One region of the Arthrobacter sp. BK1 genome, then DNA from elsewhere that is predicted to be linked to it. Evidence: predicted binding sites of a transcription regulator. Region 1 holds the regulator's gene; each other region holds the start of a gene.
The links. Region 1 encodes HrcA, which represses chaperone genes, less so after heat shock. Its sites were predicted from a motif close to TTNGCACTCGNNNNNNNCGAGTGCNAA; they were not measured.

Region 1 (4,071 bases):
GCCGATGGACTCGTGGAGCCGCCGGCCGCGTTCCGCGGAAAGCTGGTGCTGACCCTCAAGGGCCGCCTGCTGGCCGACGCCGTGGTGCGGCGGATTCTGCCGGACTGACCCCGGACAAAGCAACGCGGGGTCACTTCCGGCCCAATCCAGCGAGGATTTTGGGCGGGAAGTGACCCCGCGTTGGTTAATCGTTGCTCGGGACTACTTGATCCAGCGCAGGTTGTACTGGTAGCGGTGGGGCTGGCCCTTGTTGACGTGGATGCCGGCCGCCACCGAGTAGCACGTCAGGGCGATCCAGATCAGGGTCGCGATGACGGCAAAAATGTTTCCCACCACCGGGATGAAGACCAGAAGGTTGGCCACCAGTGCAGCAATGGTGGGGGGCAGGCTGAAATTCAGTGCTTCCTTGGACTCCTGCGCAGTGAACGGGCCCCGCTCACGGAAGATCAGGAAAATCAGCAGTGACGGAACGCAGCCGAGGATCCCGCCAAAGTGGGCGAGGGTAGCCCACTGCCGGTCTTCGCTGGCCGTAAGGGGCAACGCATTTGCGGGAACGCCCTGGTACTCCGAACGGCCCTGGTCGTCCGGGTGCTCGCGTGCGTTTTGTGCCACTGTTTATTCCTTCGAGAGTGCAATAGTGCTTGGTGGAGAGTGCCGGCCTGAAGAAAGAGCAGCCTGCGCAGTATCAAGAATACTGGGTCGATGGCCAAACGCCCCCCGCGAGGCGCGCTCTGCAGAGGCGCCGTCCTCCACGAAACGTCCCAGGCGGCTAAGGCGCTGTCAGGAAGTCTATGACTTCCTCCACCCGGCCCAGCAGCGATGCTTCCAGGTCCGCGTAGCTGTGGACCGCACCCAGCAGCTTCTGCCAGCCCAGCCCAATGTCTTCCTTGGTTGAATGCGGCCAGCCAAAAGCGGCCAGAATGCCGGTCTTCCAGTCCTGCCCACGGGGTACCACGGGCCACTGGCTGATCCCCAGCGCCGAAGGCCGGATGGCCTGCCACACGTCAACATAAGGATGCCCCACGATCAGGACGTTGCCGGCGGCCCCCGGCGAGGCCATAACCCCTGCTGCGATCCGCGACTCCTTGGAGTCAGCCACCAGGTGGTCAACAAGGACCCCCAGCCGCCTGCCGGGACCCGGCTGGAACGCAGCTACTGCCCCTGCGAGGTCATCGATGCCATGCAGGGGTTCGACGACGATGCCTTCCACCCGCAGGTCATCGCCCCAGACCTTTTCGATGAGTTCGGCGTCGTGCTTTCCTTCCACCCAGATCCTGCTCGCCTTGGCCACCTGCGCACGCTGGCCTGCCACGCGGACTGAGCCGGAGGCCGTACGGCCTGCGGTGGCCGGGGTGCCGGGCTGCCGCGGAGCGGGAGGCATCAGCCTGATGGGCTGCCCCTCCAGGAGGAAACCGAAGCCAAGCTTGAAGGAACGGGACTTGCCGCGCCGGTCTTCAAGGGCCACCACGTGCATGCCGCCGGATTTCTCCACCCTCGTCACGGCCCCTACCCAGCCTGACTGCGCGTCTTCGAGGACCATTCCCCGCTCTACAGGAACCTCGGGGAGTTCATTCCTGACAGGCGCCTTGATGTCCTGCGGACCCCAATTCTGGTACTGCATCGGTTGACTCCGCCTCGCGCTAGATGGTCCCCCGGAGTTTCGCCCGGAGCGGTACCAATGCTAACAACGGGGCGAGTCATATTAGACTGTTAGCACTTAGGCATGTCGAGTGCTAACGCTGGCCGGTCTGTCCCGCCCTCCCCGTCCGCAGGATCGGGAGCAGGATGCCGGCGGCCCGGCCAGGCAGGCCGCGACCCGTAGATGGAGGTGGAGTGTGAGCGAGCCGCGCAAACTTGAAGTACTGCGTGCCATCGTGGAGGACTACGTGCACTCCCGTGAGCCTGTGGGTTCCAAAGCGTTGGTGGAACGCCATCACCTTGGCGTCTCCAGCGCCACCATCCGTAACGACATGGCGGCGCTGGAGGACGAGGGCCTGATCACAGCCCCGCACACCAGCGCCGGCCGGATTCCCACCGACAAGGGCTACCGGCTGTTTGTGGACCAGATTTCCGCGGTGAAGCCGCTTTCGCCGGCCGAGCGGCGGGCCATCCAGTCGCTGCTGGAGGGCTCTGACGATCTCGACGACGTCCTGGAACGGACAGTCCGGCTGCTGTCGCAGCTGACCAACCAGGTGGCCGTGGTGCAGTACCCGCACCTCAGCCGTGCCACCATCCGGCACATCGAATTCGTTCTCCTCGCCCCGCGGCGGGTTCTCGTTGTCCTGATTGCCAACACCGGCAAAGTGGAACAACGCGTGACCGACGTCGGACAGGACCTTGGCGAGGACGCCATCGCCGCGCTGCGGACCCACTTCCTCGGGTCCCTGTCCGGCACACCGCTGAGCCAGCTCACGCAACTGCTGCCGGCCGTAGTTTCGTCCGTAAGCCACGGCCAGCGCGCAGCCGCCCAGGCCCTGGCCAACGGCCTGGAAACACTTTCCCACAACAGCCGCGAAGACCGTATGGTCATGGCAGGAACCGCGAATCTCGCCCGGTCCAATGTGGACTTCCCGCTGAGCATCGGGCCGGTGCTTGAAGCGTTGGAAGAGCAGGTGGTGATGCTCAGGCTCCTGAGCGAAATGGCGCAGGATCCCCGCGGCGTGACAGTGAGCATCGGGCGCGAGAACCCCTACGTCGGCCTAGCCGAAGCATCCGTGGTGGCCACGGCATACGGACCGGACAGCACCGCCAAGATCGGCGTCCTTGGGCCCACCCGGATGGATTACCCCACCACCATGGCCGCCGTCAGGGCAGTAGCCCGTTATCTTTCAAGAATTCTGGGTCCGTAACAGCACCGGTCCAGGCACCAAGAGCAGTGCCGGCGGTCAAGCTGCCGGCAGTACAACAAGGAAGAGATACGAACTTTGAGCAGCCACTACGACGTCCTCGGGGTCTCGCCGGAAGCTACCGGCGAAGAGATCAAGAAGGCCTACCGCAAGCTGGCCCGCACCCTTCACCCGGACGTCAACCCCGGGGACGATGCGTCGGACCGCTTCAAGGCCGTGACCCACGCCTACGAGGTGCTTTCGGATCCCCAAAAGCGCCGGGTCTATGACACCACCGGCAACGAGAACGGCACCGACAACGGCTTCGGCGGCGGCAGTTACGCCGGCCAGGGCTTCGCGTTCCAGGACATCTTCGACACCTTCTTCGGGGCCGGCGGCCAGGCAGGTCCGGCGTCCCGGGTCCGCCGTGGCCAGGATGCGCTCATCAGCGTCCGGATCGAACTCCGGGACGCAGTCTTCGGCGTCAACAAGAAACTTGAAGTGGATACCGCCGTCACCTGCCCCACCTGCAACGGCTCGTGCTGCCGCGAGGGCAGCCACCCCGAACGCTGCGATATCTGCGGTGGCAGCGGCCAGGTCCAGCGGGCTGTCCGTTCCATTCTCGGCCAGGTCATGACGGCCGCCCCGTGTGGCAGCTGCGAAGGCTTCGGCACCGTCATCAAGGATCCCTGCAACGAGTGCAGCGGCCAGGGCCGCATCCGCAGCCGCCGTTCGCTCACCATCAAGGTGCCGGCCGGCGTGGCCACAGGCACGCGGATCCAGCTTTCGGGCCAGGGCGAAGCCGGTCCGGCAGGCGGACCGTCCGGAGACCTGTACGTCGAGATCCGCGTCAATAACGATGCCACGTACGCCCGCGACGGCGACGACCTGCACGCAACCCTCAATATTCCGATGACCGCGGCCGCCCTGGGCACTGAGCTTTCACTGGAGACCTTCGACGGGCTCCAGGAAATCGATGTGAAGGCCGGCACCCAGTCAGGGGAGATCATCACGCTCCGTGGCTTGGGTGTGACGCACCTGCGCGGGTACGGCCGCGGCGACCTGATGGTGCACCTCCAGGTGGAGACTCCGGCGAAACTCGATGCCGCCCAGGAGGATCTCCTCAGGCAGCTGGCCAAGCTGCGCGGAGAACAGTTCACCGAGGGCAAGCTGGCCGTCAGCGGCGGTGTGTTCGCGAAGCTGCGGGACCGGTTCGGTAACCTGTAGCGGTGAGCAATCCCGTCTT
Region 2 (4,071 bases), 1.7 Mb from region 1:
AGCAATCAACAAGGATGTCTCACCACCATGACCAAATACGCTCGGGATGAATTCGACAAGGTCCCGGAGACCGCATCGCGCCAAGGTGTCCACCGTGCGGCCTCGGCGCCCGCCCGGCGCAAGCTGTGGCCCGTACTGGCAGTCGGTGTCGTGGCGTTGGCCATCGGCCTGGTTGCTTTTCTGATCCTTCCCAAACTCGGTTTCATGCAGGCCGGGAGCCAGGTGTCCACGAGCGTCGAAACCACCGCGACCCCGGATTCAAGCGCAGCTCCGTTGGCCACCACCGGAGCGACGCCCAGCGCCCAGCCCACGGCAAGCTCGGAGTCCGCGATGGCCAAGGCTGAGCCGAGCACTGCACCCAGCGCCACGCCGTCGGCCGCTCTCCTGGACAAAACACAGGGGATTGCGGTCTATAACGCCGCCGGAACGGCAGGGCTCGCTGGACGCATCAGCTCGCTGGTCCAGGCCGACGGGTGGACGCTTGGGCAGGTGGGCAACTGGGGTGGAGCGCCGCAGCAGACCTCGGCGATCTACTATTCAGGTCCGGCGCAGAAGGCGAACGCCGATGCAGTTTCTGCCTTGCTGAGCATCCCTACAGTTGTCCAAAGCCCTGATTTCCAGGTGCCGCTGGTAGTAGTCCTCGGACCCGATTACCGCTAGTGCCGCCTGCACAACACGTGGGCTCCCATAACTATTGGGCTCCGGCCCGGCCGGGTGCCTCGGCCTTCGGGGGAGCTTGTCGCTAGAGTGATTTCAGGCCTTGGTCCGTCACAAGCGGCACACAGCGAGGTGGGCCGGCGGCACGACCGAAAGAGTGGAAATCATCATGGCATTGGGAACCGTTAAGTGGTTCAACGCGGAAAAAGGCTATGGCTTTATTACCGTGGACGGCTCCGGCGACGACGTTTTTGTCCACTGGTCCGCCATCGAGGGCGAGGGGTACCGCGCACTCGATGAGGGGCAGCGCGTTGAGCTTGAAATCGGCGAAGGCGAGAAAGGCCCCCAGGCAGAAAGCGTCCGGCCCGCGGAGTGAAGCCGGCCAAATTCAGTTCGACTTTCCGTGTAGCCGCCCTTCGTGCCGTGGCCGGAAGCGCTGCCCTCCTGGCGCTGGCTGGCTGCTCCGGAGCGCCAGGCAATGCCCGGCTGGAATCCGTCGAAGCGTCAGGTGATGGCACCCTGCGCATCGGGCTGATTCTGGACAGCATGGGGGACCAGGCGTTCCTCAATGATTCCCAGTTCGCCGCTGCGACGCTGGCCGTGCAGGAAATCAACGCCGCGGGCGGCCACAAAGGCAGGCCGGTGGAGTTCCTTCCCAGGCCGGCAGGCACTGACCCGGCTGCACAGGCGGGGGAGCTGGTAGCTGCCAAAGCTGACGTGGTGATCGGACCCACTGATTCCAGCCATGCCGCCGCCGCCATCGATGTGCTCTCCCGGGCGCGGGTGACCCTGATTTCACCGGCAAACTCAGCTGCCGGCCTGACCGGCTATAAGAGCGGCGGCTACTACTTCCGGACTGCGGCGGCGGACGTTGCCCAGGCTTCCGTGTTGGTGAAGCTCGCCAAGGACGGCGGCGCAAAGAGGCTGGCTGTGGTCCACCAGGACAGCGCTTACGGCAAGGACGTCGCGGCTGCGGTAGCAAGCGCTGCGAAAGACGCCGGCCTGGACACCGTGGCCACGGCCGGATTCAAACCCGGCGATGCCCGGAAGGCGGCCGCGGAGGCCCAGGGGGCCACACCCGACGCCGTTGTGCTGATTGCCAGGGACGGCGCACGGGGCGCCATCGCCGAGCTCAACAATGTGGGGCTTTCCGGCGAAAAAATCGTTCTCAGCGAGGGCGCGTTCGCCCAGTACGGGTCCGGGCTGGGCTCCAAAGCCCTCGACGGCGCCCGGGCCGTGGTGCCCGGCGTCCTTCCCTCGGCCGGCTTCCAGGCGCGGTTGGTGGCAGTCAACCCGGCGTTGAAGGACCTGTCCTTCGCAGCGGAGACGTACGACGCCGTGAACCTGGCGGTCCTGGCGGCAGCCGCTGGGCAGGACGATGCCGGGCGCTCCATCGCGGCCAACCTGATCGCCGTGTCCGGGGGAGCGGCAGGCGGCCAGGCCGGCGCCCAGCCCGGCAAGCCGTGCCTGTCCTTCGCAGAGTGCAACGGCATTCTGAAGACCGGTGCCGGGATCAATTACGACGGCGAATCGGGGCCGGTTGCCTTCGACGCCAACGGTGACATCACCACCGCCAACTTCATGGTGTTCACCTATGCCGCAGACAACAGGGCCTCGCTCAGCGGCCGTGAGGCGGCCGGCCGGGCAGCTGGCTGATCGCCCGCGGCGAAACCGCCCGCCCGCAGAGTGAATAACCGGGCCGTTCGCTTGCACTCTCACCTGTGGAGTGCTAATTATTGAGTTAGCACTCTTACGTACCGACTGCTAAAGCATCGTCCGTTTTATCCCGGAAACGAAGCTTTGCGAAGGTCGTGGAGCGAAAGAAATACCAAGCTGGAGTGAGATCCCCAGCCGCGGCATACAGAGGCCGCCGGTTATGGATCGTCCGTCGCGGGCACTGCAGTGCGGTTCATTCTTAACGACTGTCCCGAAAGGACTACTGCCGTTATGGCCAAGATCATTGCATTTGATGAAGAGGCACGCCGCGGTCTTGAGCGGGGCCTGAACATCCTCGCCGACGCCGTCAAGGTCACCCTCGGCCCGCGTGGACGCAACGTCGTCCTCGAAAAGAAGTGGGGCGCCCCCACGATCACCAACGATGGTGTTTCCATCGCCAAGGAGATCGAGCTGGACGATCCTTACGAAAAGATCGGCGCAGAGCTGGTCAAGGAAGTTGCCAAGAAGACGGACGACGTCGCCGGCGACGGCACCACCACGGCCACCGTGCTGGCCCAGGCCCTCGTCAAGGAAGGCCTGCGCAACGTTGCGGCCGGCGCTGACCCGCTGTCCCTCAAGCGCGGCATCGAGAAGGCAGTAGAAGCCGTCACGGTTGAACTGCTGGCCTCCGCCAAGGAAATCGAAACCAAGGAAGAGATCGCGGCCACGGCTTCCATCTCCGCCGGTGACGACGAAATCGGCGCGCTGATTGCCGAAGCCCTGGACAAGGTGGGCAAAGAAGGCGTCATCACCGTCGAGGAGTCCAACACCTTCGGCCTGGAGCTTGAGCTCACCGAGGGCATGCGCTTCGACAAGGGTTACATCTCCGCTTACTTCGTCACCGACGCTGAGCGCCAGGAAACGGTCCTTGAGGATCCGTACATCCTGATCGTCAACTCCAAGATCTCCAACGTCAAGGAACTGGTTGCTGTCCTGGAAAAGGTCATGCAGTCCTCCAAGCCGCTGCTGATCATTGCCGAGGACATCGAGGGCGAGGCCCTGGCCACCCTGATCGTCAACAAGATCCGTGGCACCTTCAAGTCCGTTGCCGTCAAGGCTCCGGGCTTCGGCGACCGCCGCAAGGCCCAGCTGGCCGACATCGCTGTCCTCACCGGTGGCCAGGTCATCGCCGAGGAAGTCGGACTCAAACTGGAGACCGCCGGACTCGAACTCCTGGGCCGCGCCCGCAAGGTTGTTGTCACCAAGGACGAGACCACCATCGTTGAAGGTGCCGGCGACGCCGACCAGATCGCCGGCCGCGTTTCCCAGATCCGTGCCGAGATCGAAAACTCCGATTCGGACTACGACCGCGAGAAGCTGCAGGAACGCCTGGCCAAGCTGGCCGGCGGCGTTGCAGTCATCAAGGCCGGTGCCGCAACCGAGGTTGAGCTGAAGGAACGCAAGCACCGCATTGAGGACGCTGTCCGCAACGCAAAGGCTGCTGTTGAAGAGGGCATCGTCGCCGGTGGCGGCGTTGCACTGATCCAGGCCGGCGCCAAGGCGTTCGCCAACCTGAACCTCACGGGTGACGAAGCAACCGGTGCGAACATCGTCCGCGTTGCCATTGACGCTCCGCTGAAGCAGATCGCCTTCAACGCTGGCCTTGAGCCCGGCGTTGTGGTGGACAAGGTCCGCGGCCTGCCTGCGGGTCACGGCCTGAACGCAGCAACCGGCGAGTATGTCGACCTGCTGGCTGCC
Region 3 (4,071 bases), 730 kb from region 1:
AGGTCCTCGTACTCGCCCGACTTGGCGTTGAAGCCGTTGTTGGTTTCGAGTTCGGCAACCTTGGCCGTGACGACGTAACCGTCGAAGCCGGCGTTCTGGGCGATCCAGCGCAGCGGCTGGACCAGCGCGCGGCGGACGATGCCCACAGCTGCGGCGGCGTCGCCTTCGAGTGCCTTCACTGCCGGATCCTCGTCGAGGGCCTTCAGTGCGTGGATCAGCGCGGAACCGCCGCCGGCCACGATGCCTTCTTCGAGGGCGGCGCGGGTGGAGGACACTGCATCTTCGATGCGGTGCTTCTTTTCCTTCAGCTCAACCTCGGTGGCTGCGCCGACCTTGATCACGCCGATGCCGCCGGCCAGCTTGGCCAGGCGCTCCTGGAGCTTTTCCTTGTCCCAGTCGGAGTCGGTGCGGGTCAGCTCGGCGCGCAGCTGGGAAACCCGGGCTGCGACGTCTTCTGCGGAACCGGCGCCGTCAACGATGGTGGTGTTGTCCTTGGTGACCGTGATGCGGCGGGCAGTACCCAGCACCTCAAGGCCAACGGTGTCCAGGCTGAGGCCCAGTTCCGCGGAGACAACCTGTGCACCGGTGAGGGTGGCGATGTCCTGCAGCATGGCCTTGCGGCGGTCGCCGAAGCCCGGAGCCTTGACGGCAACCACGTTCAGGGTGCCGCGGATACGGTTCACAATCAGCGTGGAAAGGGCCTCGCCGTCGACGTCTTCAGCAATGATGAACAGCGGCTTGGAGCTCTGCAGCGCCTTTTCCAGCAGCGGCAGGAATTCCTGCACGGAGGAGATCTTGCCCTGGTTGATCAGGATGAGGGCGTCCTCGAGGACGGCTTCCTGGCGCTCTGCGTCGGTGACGAAGTACGGGGACAGGTAGCCCTTGTCGAACTGCATGCCTTCGGTGAGGACCAGCTCGGTCTGCGTGGTGGAGGACTCCTCGATGGTGATCACACCATCCTTGCCGACCTTGCCGAATGCCTCGGCGAGGAGCTCGCCGATTTCGTCGCTCTGGGCCGAGATGGCAGCAACGTTGGCCACCTGGGTGCCTTCAACCGGGCGTGCGTTCTCGAGCAGGCGGGCGGCAACGGCTTCAACGGAAACCTCGATGCCGCGCTTGATCTGGCCCGGAGCGGCGCCGGCAGCAACGTTGCGCAGGCCTTCCTTGACCAGTGCCTGTGCGAGGACGGTGGCGGTGGTGGTGCCGTCGCCGGCAACGTCGTTGGTCTTGGTGGCTACTTCCTTGGCCAGCTGTGCGCCAAGGTTCTCGAACGGGTCATCAAGCTCAACTTCACGGGCGATGGTGACGCCGTCGTTGGTGATGGTGGGTGCTCCCCACTTTTTGTCGAGAACAACGTTGCGGCCGCGGGGGCCGAGCGTCACCTTGACAGTGTTGGCGAGCTTGTCGATGCCGGCTTCAAGTGACCGGCGGGCAGCGTCGTTAAACGCAAGCTGCTTTGCCATGGTTTTGTCCTTTCAAGACAGAAACCCCGCGCAGCTGACCGGCAGAGTGCAGGTTCAGCGGCGCGGGGATCCAAAGAGTTACTTTACGACGATCGCCAGGACGTCGCGGGCGGAGAGCACGAGGTACTCGGTGCCGCTGTGCTTGACTTCGGTTCCGCCGTACTTCGAGTAGATAACGACGTCGCCGATGGCAACATCGAGGGGAACGCGGTTGCCGTTGTCATCGAAGCGGCCGGGGCCTACTGCAACAACTTCGCCTTCCTGCGGCTTCTCCTGTGCGGAGTCCGGGATAACCAGGCCGGAAGCCGTGGTCTGCTCGGCTTCGAGCGGGCGGACAACAATACGATCCTCAAGAGGCTTAATAGAGACCGACACTCGGACCTCTCCTTTACGTCAGCAAATTTATGGACTGGAAAACTGTTCCGCCGTGGCTGGCTGACCGTCGTCGCGGTGCCGGCAGCAGCCTGGCTGAAAGCTCTTCATGTGTTAGCACCCTCCTAGGGAGAGTGCTAATGACGACTCTATGTAAGTAGTTAGCACTCGGTCAAGGCGAGTGCCAGAATTATGTCCCCAGTGAACAGCCTCAACGCCCTGCGAGGTCCTCGAAATCGACGTCCTCGTCGCCGTCCCCGGTTCCGTCAGTGGTGGTGCCGCGCTTGAGGTACAGCACCACTGCGGCGCCTATGGCGGCCAGCAGCGAGATGACCAGCAGGATGATCCCGCCGATGCGGGCCCCTGCGTAGAGGCCGCGAATGTCACGTGCTTCGTCCGTTGCGTCCTGGATGTCCTTGCCGCCCACCGAGTAGACCGTGGCGTTGAAGGTGTCCAGGAAGAAGATGATGACCAGCAGCGCGATGCAGACCACAGCCACGGCAGAACCGGCAATCAGCGCCGGGCGGGCGAACTTCACCAGGTCCGCATTCGTGGATCGGGGCGGTTCGGACGGCTGGCTGCCTGCACTGTCTGTCATGCCTTCAACCCTAGCGGGAACGGGCTGCCGGGCCATCTCCACTACGCTTGAACCCATGGCTCAAGCACCGCAGGACCAGATCGCCCCACTCCTCACCAGCGAAGGCTGGGAGCTGCTGGCGTCCCTGGGACCCTACCGCGAAGACAAGGCCTTTGAGCTTAATTCGGCGCTCCGCAAAGCGGGCCACTCCCCCGAACTGGTGTCTGCAGTCCTCACCCAGTCGAGGCTGCGCACCAAGGCCGAACTCAAATTCGGCGAGTTCGCCCGGAGCATGCTTTTCACCCAGGCAGGCCTGGAACAGGCCACCCGCCTCAACGTTGCGGCCCGCCACGCGGAACGCTTCGCCCAGGCCGGCATCCGCCATGTGGCTGACCTCGGCTGCGGCCTCGCCGCGGACTCGCTTGCGCTCGCCTCGATGGACATCACCGTCACTGCCGTGGAGATGGACGAGACCACTGCTGCCTGCGCCACGGTGAATCTCATTCCATTCCCCAACGCCACGGTGGTGCATTCGGATGCCACCGCTGTTTCCCTGGAAGGGGTCGACGGCGTCTGGCTGGATCCCGCACGCCGGACCACGTCGACGTCGGGCACCAAAAGGATCTGGGACCCTGAGGCGTTTTCGCCGCCGCTTTCCTTTGTGGAATCGCTGGCGGCCACGGGACGCGCTGTCGGGGTCAAGATGGGCCCCGGAATGCCGCATGAATCGGTGCCGGCGGACTGCGAAGCGCAGTGGGTATCGGTGGCTGGCGACGTCACCGAGGTGACGCTCTGGTTCAACGCGGTGCGGCGGCCGGGAATCCGCCGGGCTGCGCTGCTGCTGGGGCCGCAGGGCGCCGCCGAGATCACCAGCGGGGAGGATTTCGACGGCGGTCCGGTAGCGCCGGTGGGTCCGCCCGAGGGGTATCTTTACGAGCCGGATGGTGCGGTGATCCGCGCAGGCCTGGTGGCCGACGTCGCACTTGAGCTGGGCGGGCACCTGCTGGATGAGCACATCGCGTACATCTGCGCGCCGGAACGTGTGGACACACCGTTCGCCCGGGCCTACAAGGTCCTGGAAGTGATGCCGTACAACGTCAAGGCGCTCAAGGCCTGGGTCAAGGACAACGGCATCGGCGTGCTGGACATCAAGAAGCGGGGCACGTCCGTCACGCCTGAGGAACTGCGCAAGCAGCTTCTGGCCGGAGTCAAAAGCGGAAGCAAAAAGGCCGGAACCACAACAGCCACCCTGGTCCTGACCCGCATCGGGGAGGACCGGGTGGCCATCGCGGTGGAGCCCGTCTAAGGCAGCCCGGCGCTATTGCGCGCGCATGAACTCTTCGGCGGCACGGACCTGTTCGTCGCTGGGACGGACGCCCGTGTAGAGCACAAACTGCTCCAATGCCTGGATGGTGGCCACTTCCGCGCCCGTGATGACCGGTTTTCCGGCGATGCGTGCCGCCGTGATCAGGGGTGTTTCAGCCGGGAGTGCCACGACGTCGAACACCACTTTGGCCGCGGCGATCACGGTTTCGGGGAACGCCAGCGAATCGGCTTCCGGACCGCCCTGCATGCCAATCGGCGTGACGTTGATGATCAGGGCGGCCGTCCCGCCGTCGAGCTCTGCCTGCCACCGGAACCCGTACTGCTCTGCGAGCG
Region 4 (4,071 bases), 710 kb from region 1:
GCCGGGTGGAGAACGTAACGCCCAATGACGGCGAGATTCGACGGCGCCTCGTCCACGTCCGGCTTTTCGACAAGCTTATTGATCCGGACGTAGCCTTCGCCGTCAATTTCTTCAACATCGGCGCAGCCATATGCGCTGATCTGGGAGGGCTCCACCTCGATAAGTGCCACCACGGATCCGCCGGTCTTGGCCTGGACGTCGATCATGGTGCTCAGGAGTTCGTCCCGGGCGTCAATGAGGTCATCGCCGAGGAGAACCGCAAAAGGTTCGTTCCCGACATGCTGCTTGGCGCGGAGGACCGCATGGCCGAGGCCATTTGGGTCTCCCTGGCGGACGTAGTGGATGTCGCCGAGGTTGCTGGCTGCCTGAATGGATTCGAGCTTTGCGGTGTCACCCTTGGCGGACAGGGTGTCCTCCAGCGACGGAACGCGGTCGAAGTGGTCCTCAAGCGCGCGCTTGTTGCGGCCGGTGATCATGAGGATGTCGTTCAGGCCCACCTTCACTGCCTCTTCCACCACGTACTGGATAGCAGGCTTGTCCACCACCGGCAGCATTTCCTTGGGCATCGCCTTCGTTGCAGGCAAAAACCTGGTGCCAAGGCCGGCGGCAGGAATAACGGCCTTACGAACTGTCTGCTGAGTGGTAGTCACTGCACTAATCTAACGGCAGAGCGATTCATTCAGTAATTAGGGAGCGGTATGTCCGGGGACAACAGAGAAACCAAGGAAAGCATCCGCGCTCTCCACCGTGAGCGCCGTGCCGCGACCGATAACGGCCAGCGGGACAAGGCCGGCGCCACCCTCGCCCTCCACGGCTCTGCCTGGGCACAGCAGTTGGCAGGTGACACGCCGTCGACGTTCTGTGCATATCTCGGTGTTGCGCCGGAGCCGCCCACCTTGCCCCTGCTCCAGGAGCTGCACCGGCTGGGGCACAGGGTCCTGCTGCCGGTCTGTGAACCCGGCAGGCGATTGAGCTGGGCGGACTGGACGCCCGCCGTCGAATTTGTCCGCAGCCGTTTTGCCCCGGTCCTGGAACCCGCCGGACCGCGCCACGGCCTCGGGATCATGGCGACGGTGTCCGCGCTCTACATCCCCGCGACGGCGGTGGACCGGAGCGGCAACCGGATAGGCCAGGGCGGCGGCTACTACGACGTCCTGCTCGCGTCCCTGGATGGTGAGGGCCTGGACATCCCGCTGGCAGCCATCGTCTTCGATTCAGAGCTGCTGCCGGCCGGAAGCATTCCCGCTGAGGCCTTTGACCGGAAAGTTCCGGCGGCCCTGACGCCGTCAGGATTCGTCAGGCTGGCTGAGGGTTCCTGAGTGAGGTACCGCCTCGAAAGTGGTACCCGGAGGGGATGCTAGAATTAGCAGTCAGGCCCTGCGACTGCTAATGACCGGTTGATTCCGCTTCACGCAGCACGGGACCTCTGTTTTGTCCAAGAGGAGGAGCACCAGTGCCCACGTATGCGTACGCCTGCAAGGATTGCGGCCATGCCTTCGATATTTTCCAGTCGTTCACGGACAGCACCCTGACGTCCTGCCCTGAGTGCCAGGGAGCACTGCGCAAGAAGTTCAACAGCGTGGGCGTCGTGTTCAAGGGCTCCGGTTTCTACCGCACCGACTCCAGGGACGCCAAGGGAAGCACAGTTTCTGCCGCACCCGCTGCTCCGGCAGCGCCTGCAGCCGCACCGGCACCGGCTGCCGCCGCGAGCTGACTGCCCGCCTCCACTGCTGTGGTCAGGCAATGTCCGACGCCGGCACCACCGTTGTCCACATAGGAACCTTTGCGCATGGTGGGCTTAGTCCCGCAACCGTAGCGTGGTTCCCATGCCCGCCACCGTTTTCCACCGCAGCCGCGGATCCGCCCCGCCCGGGCGCCAGGTCCGTCACCAGCACCCGTCCACCCGTCCGGGCCGGCGGCGAGGCCATCGGCTGTCGTCCTGGCTCAGCCGGAACCGGCGCCTCGCCATCGCACTGCTCCTTTGCGTCGCAGCCGGGATAACGGTCCACCAGCTCACTCCCCCGCCCGCAGACACCGTGACAGCCCTGGCTGCTGCGCGGGATCTGCCCGCGGGCACGGCCTTGGCAGGCAGCGATCTGGTGCTAACGCCGATCCCCCAGCGGCTGATGACAGCCGGGTCTGTGACCGACCGCAACCAGGCAACGGGCAAGCAGTTGGCCGCCCCCTTGCGGAAAGGCCAACTTCTTACCGATGCGCAGCTTCTCGGACCCGGCCTCCTGGCCGGCACTCCCCCGGGCTCCGCCGCAGTGCCCCTGCGGATGGCGGACCCTTCCTCCATCCAGCTGGTATCGCCGGGGCAGCTGGTCAATGTAGTCATGACCGGGGCCAATGGCTACGACCAACAGTCCCCCTCAGAGGTGCTGGCCTCCTCCGTCGCGGTCCTGTGGACATCGGGCCAGGGCGGCCAGACGGGCCAATGGCTCGGGACCGGTGAGACCGAAGGGCTGATCGTGGTGGCGGCTTCCCCGGACCAGGCCGCCCGGCTGGCGGGCGCCTCAACCCAGGGAAAGCTGTTCTTCGTGCTGGTAGGGCCTTAGCATGCGGCGGCGTGATGCAACCGTACCCGGCAGCTTAGCCCCAATGCGGCGGCTTGTTTTCCTTCAGCCACTCATCGTGATCGTTGTCCGGGCCATCGCCCCAGGCTTTGGGGTCATCTTCGGCAGCCTTGTTCGGCAGTATTCCTTCGGGGCGGGCCTGCGGCCGGTCCGTCGCAGATTCCTGCGCCGGGTCCGCCTCAGGTTCCTGCCCCTGATCCTGCCCATCGGCCTGACCGGTGTTCTGCGGGTTCACTACAACCGCCTCCTTGCTCTCCAGACGCGCGGCCCGGTCCTCATTCCTGTACCTGGCTGCCGGGCGTTCGTGGTCTTCGGCTCCAACCGCACCCACCGCGAGCGGGTCCACGTCCTCGTCGAAGAAACCAGCCGCAGAAGTCCGGCCGGGCAACAGTACGTTCTCAAGCCCCAAGTATCCTCCAATCCTGTCCGCGCAGGCGGACGGGTCGGTGAACACCTCGATGGTCCACAGCGGCATGTACCGCCATCCCAGCCGTTCCAGGAGCTGCGGGCGGAGGCGGCTCCGCTCCCGGACGCTCATGGTCCGGTAGACCTCCGTTCCATCAGATTCGATCGCCACCGGCCGCGGAACTTCTGCATCGTCCTGCCCCATGGTGCTCAGGGGGTCGGCCGCCGCCACCACGTCAATGACGCCGTCGTACTGGTGCCACACACGGGCACCCCGTGCACGCAGCCTGTCGCCCAGATCGGCAACCAGCGGATCTGCCCCGAGAGCCTGCTCGCTTGCCGCAGCCCTGGAGGCCGGCGTCCCGAGATCGGTCTTCCCGGCAATCTCGCGGTTCAGGAGTTCGTAGAAGTCAACGGCTCCGTGCGAGAGGCGGGTATGGTCCAGGTCTTCCGGCTGGAAGCATGTCAGCACGTGCAGGGAACGCCGTGCCCGGGTCATGGCCAAGGCAAATTTTTCCCTGCCACCCTCGGCGGAGAGCGGTCCAAAGTTGTGCAGGGCACGGCCGTGCGGGGTGCGGCCGAAGCCGGGGGAAAAGATGACGTGGTCGCGGACCAGGCCCTGCGCCCGTTCAAGGTCAACCACACGGAACGATTCCGGTCCTGCGCTGAAGAAACTGGCCAGGCCCGGGTGGTTCGGCAGCTGAAGCCGGATGGCCTCACCGATCCGGGCAGCGTGCCGCAGGCTGGCCGTGACCACAGCCAGCGAGGTGCGCGAACGCATCCGCGCGTGCTCAAAGACCAGCTGCACCACCTTGTTGACTTCTGCAACAACGGATTCGACGCCTTCATGATCCGCGCTCGGCAGGCCCGTCCCGTCAGGCAGGTACTCCACCAGCAGTGCGCGGTCCAGCCCCGTGGCCGCCTGGCCCTCCGGGAGCCGGCGGAGGCCGCCGTCGTAATGGTTCTTACTGAGCTGCAGGACCAGGTCCTCGTCCACGGCCCGGTAGACAAAGTTGAGCCGCCAGACAGGCAGCACGGAAGCAAGTGCAGAGAACGCGCTCTCGACGCGCTGGTGGGCCGATTCGCCGGC

Region 2: the regulator HrcA is predicted to act here: its motif matches at 2,399-2,425, upstream of groL (chaperonin GroEL).
Region 3: the regulator HrcA is predicted to act here: its motif matches at 1,997-2,023, upstream of groES (co-chaperone GroES).
Region 4: the regulator HrcA is predicted to act here: its motif matches at 1,364-1,390, upstream of AC1MCA_RS16555 (FmdB family zinc ribbon protein).

What each region holds. Positions count from the first base shown of each region.
Region 1 covers NZ_CM155263.1:4,323,637-4,327,707, forward strand. The annotation lists gene hemW (radical SAM family heme chaperone HemW) at 1-108, shown strand, start outside; gene AC1MCA_RS19840 (DUF4870 domain-containing protein) at 202-612, opposite strand; gene AC1MCA_RS19845 (DUF3097 domain-containing protein) at 770-1,621, opposite strand; gene hrcA (heat-inducible transcriptional repressor HrcA) at 1,836-2,849, shown strand; gene dnaJ (molecular chaperone DnaJ) at 2,925-4,052, shown strand; gene AC1MCA_RS19860 (16S rRNA (uracil(1498)-N(3))-methyltransferase) at 4,055-4,071, shown strand, end outside.
Region 2 covers NZ_CM155263.1:1,401,066-1,405,136, reverse strand. The annotation lists gene AC1MCA_RS06200 (LytR C-terminal domain-containing protein) at 28-660, shown strand; gene AC1MCA_RS06195 (cold-shock protein) at 827-1,033, shown strand; gene AC1MCA_RS06190 (ABC transporter substrate-binding protein) at 1,030-2,313, shown strand; gene groL (chaperonin GroEL) at 2,605-4,071, shown strand, end outside.
Region 3 covers NZ_CM155263.1:3,589,767-3,593,837, reverse strand. The annotation lists gene groL (chaperonin GroEL) at 1-1,463, opposite strand, end outside; gene groES (co-chaperone GroES) at 1,542-1,838, opposite strand; gene AC1MCA_RS16455 (hypothetical protein) at 2,047-2,433, opposite strand; gene AC1MCA_RS16450 (THUMP-like domain-containing protein) at 2,489-3,718, shown strand; gene AC1MCA_RS16445 (shikimate 5-dehydrogenase) at 3,731-4,071, opposite strand, start outside.
Region 4 covers NZ_CM155263.1:3,613,941-3,618,011, reverse strand. The annotation lists gene galU (UTP--glucose-1-phosphate uridylyltransferase GalU) at 1-650, opposite strand, end outside; gene AC1MCA_RS16560 (5-formyltetrahydrofolate cyclo-ligase) at 699-1,319, shown strand; gene AC1MCA_RS16555 (FmdB family zinc ribbon protein) at 1,454-1,714, shown strand; gene cpaB (Flp pilus assembly protein CpaB) at 1,827-2,558, shown strand; gene AC1MCA_RS16545 (AAA family ATPase) at 2,593-4,071, opposite strand, start outside.